DNA from 2 places in the Gracilibacillus sp. JCM 18860 genome. Region 1 is predicted to be linked to the other one. Evidence: predicted binding sites of a transcription regulator. Region 1 holds the regulator's gene; the other holds the start of a gene.

Region 1 (2,467 bases):
AAAGTTAGAAAATGATGAATGGTATTTTCAAAATGCCTATGAGAATCTGGTCGAGGGATTAACTTCTGAAGAGGCATTTCTTCAGATTCCAGCTATTATCCATATTTTACTGAAGACAGTAGACTGCTTCTTATTAAGTGAAGGCGTGGAGATTTTAATAGGGATCTATCATATAGCAGACACCACCCAAGTTCACCCCTTTTTTGAAGAAAAAAGGGTGGATATAGAACATCATCTTTCTAAACATGGTGATCAACATGCCCAAGAGGTATATGGTGCATTAAAGCGACGCACTTACGCATGACCTAAAGAACCTACCATTTATTGACAGGTTTCTGTTTTGTTTTCCTCACCACTAATTAGTTCCTCTATCATATTCCTCACCTTACTACGAATAGCGGGGTTGAAGTATCTTCGTTTCTCTTCCTTTCCTTTGCAAATAAATGTATATTCGGTAAACGTGCCATCTTTGTCAGATAAGATAACTTGTATATTTTCCTTGTACATTTCTTGTTTTAACAATCGTCTTTCGGCGGTAGCTTTGATCTCTAATCGATGCAGTAGTGCCAAATAGGGCTCATTAATTTTAAAAGGGGATAATTTTTCCAATCGCTTAATGTCAGATTGGATGACTTGAATGGTCATCGTGAGAAATAAGAATCGTGTTGCTGTTTTAAATTCTTGTTCACCAATGTATCTCATTACACTCACTCCTCAGGTAACAAACATATGTTCCTATTATAGTCGAATCTCTATATTTTATGCAATGTAAAATAAATAGTTAATTTTACAAATCTTAACAAGGATTCTGAGAATAAATGGCGAATAATATAATATCTAGAAATCATATCAGGAGGAATATGTATGAGTTTAAGTATTCGAAAGCATGAACAAGAAGGTCTCCCGCATGTGATTACAAAAGAAGATATAGACCGAAAAATAGAGGAATTAGACATATTATTTGAGGAAACGGAACATAAGTTAGAACGAGATTAAAACGTATATATTGTATAAAAAAACGAAGATCATAGACCTATGATCTTCGTTTTTCCTTTTTATAAATGACGATACAACCCAACCACTTTACCTAAGATGCTCACATTATCGTAAATAAGTGCATCCATTGTAGCATTTTCGGGCTGTAATCTAATATGATCCTTTTCTTTGAAGAATCTTTTTACAGTTGCTTCACTATCTTCAGTCATAGCTACCACAATTTCCCCATTTTGTGCAGTGTTTTGTTGTTTAACAATCACTTTATCACCATCTAATATTCCAGCCTCGATCATACTGTTTCCTTCAATTACTAATACAAATAATTGGTCACTGTCATGTGTGTCAGTGCTTGGAATCGGAATATATTCTTCAATATTTTCAACAGCGGTAATAGGAAGACCTGCCGTAACTTTACCAATGACAGGAGCAAACATTGCTTCCATTTGAGGAATATCTGCTTCCCCTTCTTGAGTTAGTACTTCTATAGCACGAGGCTTTGTTGGATCTCGGCGAATATATCCTTTTTTCTCAAGTCTAGCAAGGTGGCCATGAACAGTAGAACTAGAAGCTAACCCAACGGCTTGGCCAATTTCTCTAACAGAAGGAGGATAACCTTTTAAATCGACCTGTTCCTTGATATAGGCAAGGATTTGCTCTTGTCGTTTTGATAAATTTGTCATTTATGAAACTCCTTTTGCGTATGATTTATTAAAAATAGTATATCATACCATTTCTAAATTCACAAACATTCGTTCGAAAAAAACACTTGACAGGAACTTCTGTTCGTATATAATAAAAGTACGAACAAAAGTTCTATGGAGGGGTAAAAATGTTAAAAAAGTTATCGAAAATTGACTTATTTTATTTATTTTCTTTTGTTATAGTGCTTATTTTCTTGTATAGTTCTATTATCTTTAGTATTTAAGGAGTCGTAGTCCGTGCATGCCATTATATACAGTAGAGTTAGTACAGAAAAGGATACTCAGTCAACGTCATTAAAAAGGCAAACAGAGGAGTTAATAGAGTTTGCTAAAAAAAGCAATATAAATGTAGTAAAAATAATCAAAGAAAAGCAAAGTGGCTATGAGGTAGAAAGAGAAGGGATTTTTGATATGCTCGAAGCATTTCAAAGAAAGCAGGCAAACCTTCTACTTATCCAAGACGAAACAAGATTAGGTAGGGGAAATGCAAAAATTGCCTTATTACATCAAATAGCTAAGCTAGAGGTAGACATCTATTCATTATCGCAAGGTGGTAAGTTAGAGCTTTCTGAAGGGGATTCCATGGTCTTACAAATAGTATCTATTGTAGAGGAATACCAACGAAAGCTACATAACGCTAAAATAAAAAGAGGGATGAAAAAGGCAGTCCAAAATGGTTATAACCCAGCAGACAACCTAACTAATCAACATCTCGCTAAGGGAAGAGAACGAAAGGAATTTCCAATCGATGAAGTAGTTCGGTTAAAAGG
Region 2 (2,467 bases), 890 kb from region 1:
TCATATTCTGACAATCCTTCCTAATTTGTTTCTAATGAACGGAGATAGTTCCTGATGCTCCATCTAATATTTCTCCAATTATCGCAGCTTCTACTTTTTGATCCCGTAATTCTGTGAGTAGATCGTCGGCTTGGTCGTTAGAAACAGCGATCAGAAGTCCTCCTGATGTTACCGCATCTGCTAGAATCCATTTATCTATCTGGTCCATTTTTTCTGGGAATGCTACGACATCTTTAATATGCTGGAAATTATTTTTCGTTCCACCAGGGATGACTCCTTGATCGGCTAATTCCCGTACTCTTGGTAAAACAGGCACCTGCTCCTGATTTATTCGGATTTCTACCTTGCTCTCCTTAGCCATTTCGACGGCATGTCCGAGTAATCCAAACCCTGTCACATCTGTACATGCATGGACCTGATAGTTTTTCATCGTTTCTGCAGCTGTTTTATTTAATGTTGCCATCACTTTTGAAACGCGTTCGATTTCCGTTTCATTTAAAAGATCGCGCTTAATTGCTGATGTCGATATTCCAACACCAATTGGTTTGGTTAAAATCAAACGATCTCCTCGTTTTGCGCCTGCATTTGTTTTGACATAATCTGGGTGTACTGTACCTGTTACGGCTAAACCAAATTTCGGCTCCTGATCGTCAATTGAATGTCCACCAACTAATGTCACGCCTGCCTCAGCCAATTTGTCACTTGCACCAAGCAAAATATCTGTAAGAATCGATTTATCTAAGGTGGAGATGGGGAATGCTACAATGTTTAATGCCGTAATAGGAGTGCCTCCCATTGCATAAACATCGCTAATCGAATTTGCTGCAGCAATTTGACCAAAATAATATGGATCATCTACAATCGGTGTGAAAAAATCTAAGGTTTGAACTAAAGCTGTTGTTTCGTTTAATTGGTATACCCCAGCATCATCCCCTGTTTCGAGCCCAACTAATAAGTGAGGGTTCACTTGAGCTGGTGGGAGCATTTTAAGTACTTGGCTTAGATCGGCTGGACCAATCTTACAGCCACAACCACCCTTTGAGCTTAAAGAGGTTAATTTTATTGAATTCGTCATGTTCACCGCACGCCCTTTCTACAATTTCTATTATGATTAGTTTATCATACCTATATATTTTGATCATTTTAAGTAGATTAAAGGTAGAATCGATTGCAATTTAGCGAACTTATGTTCTTTGTATGGAACAACTTTTATGCTATCTTTGTTATTAAGAAGAAGAGAGGGTTGTAGTACCATATTCACCTATGATCAAATTCGAGACGAACCAGACGTTTTTACCATGTCCTTTCCGTTCCATCACGTATTAACATTCCATTTTTTGAAAGTGGAATTAAGAAAAGAGAATTGGCGTTCTTTTCTTGCACCCTCTAATCCTGTAGCAGTTGCATTATTAAGTAAAATGGGCTATAAACAATCTGAGAGAATTCAAGTGAAGAAAGAATTTTTGCGTTTGTTAGCAACATTAGAGTTAGATCCAGCTAAGATGGAATTAATTCATGGTTTCTTTGAGTCTTATTTAAAACTAGACCGTAATGAGGAGGAGCAGTTAATGGAACATTTACGCGATACAAAGGATGAGTCCTTAGAGGAATTTGTCAAAAAGTTACCAAATTCCTGGCGTGATAAAGGTTTAAGAGAAGGATTAAAAGAAGGAAAAAAAGAAGTTGCAAGAAAATTGATTAATAAAGGTTATAACACAGCTGAAATTTGTGATATTACTGAGCTATCTGAGAATGAAGTGGAAGAATTGAAGGCTTAATCATATCCGGGAGCGCAGGGAAGGTCACGCTCCCTATTTGTTTGAAGAGTTCCTTTTGCATACTGTTAAATTGTAAAATCTGCTCGGATTTTCCTAATACATAACTAGTTGCTATATTCCTATAACGAAGGATTAAAAGGAGAATAGTTACCAAACTCCCATTGGAGCGGGAAGCCTCCTATAACACTTCTTACTTGTCTAACCTTAAAATGAATAAACCTCTCGGTCCCCTCCCAATGTACTGTCGATTCTCCATTAATTTGAAGAAGGTTTCCTGCCTCGAAATCAAGAAACAACAAGCCGGTTTGTTTATTTTCTACTAGATTTCCTAGTGTATTAAACATATGATTTCCTGGATAATCTTTGATTAATAGAGTCTGGGGGTCAGCAATATGGACAAATCCAGGTAATCCTCCACGGTGAGAAGCATCTGCACCATGCTCTAAATGGTGGGTTGCAATAAAAAATGTATCTGCTTCACGTATCATTTCCTTCTGGTCTTTATCTAGGTGTGTAGCTAGTTTCGGTTCTTGGCGTTTCATTGTTTGGAAGCCTAAAAAGGTACGCGATTGTATGAACTTTGGGCAGTTCGAGTACACTTCTCTTGTTTCTACAGTAAATCCAGTCCCGTGAACCTTCGTAATGATCCCATTTACTCTCATCCGTTTTCTTGTTTCAAACTCAATGGC

The links. The regulator LexA, encoded in region 1, represses DNA repair genes until DNA is damaged. The targets are predictions, from matches to a motif close to CGAACATATGTTCG.
Region 2: ACZ5R4_RS18675 (RpnC/YadD family protein) is a predicted target of LexA. The motif match lies at 1,180-1,193, and genes of this name have one in related genera.

The regions. Positions count from the first base shown of each region.
Region 1 is NZ_AP043868.1:372,831-375,297, forward strand. Features, by position in the region: gene ACZ5R4_RS01960 (ABC transporter) at 1-304, shown strand, start outside; gene ACZ5R4_RS01965 (hypothetical protein) at 322-702, opposite strand; gene ACZ5R4_RS01970 (hypothetical protein) at 865-996, shown strand; gene lexA (transcriptional repressor LexA) at 1,056-1,676, opposite strand; gene ACZ5R4_RS01980 (YneB family resolvase-like protein) at 1,935-2,467, shown strand, end outside.
Region 2 is NZ_AP043868.1:3,809,235-3,811,701, forward strand. Features, by position in the region: gene mnmH (tRNA 2-selenouridine(34) synthase MnmH) at 1-4, opposite strand, end outside; gene selD (selenide, water dikinase SelD) at 32-1,075, opposite strand; gene ACZ5R4_RS18675 (RpnC/YadD family protein) at 1,212-1,778, shown strand; gene ACZ5R4_RS18680 (pyridoxamine 5'-phosphate oxidase family protein) at 1,898-2,467, opposite strand, start outside.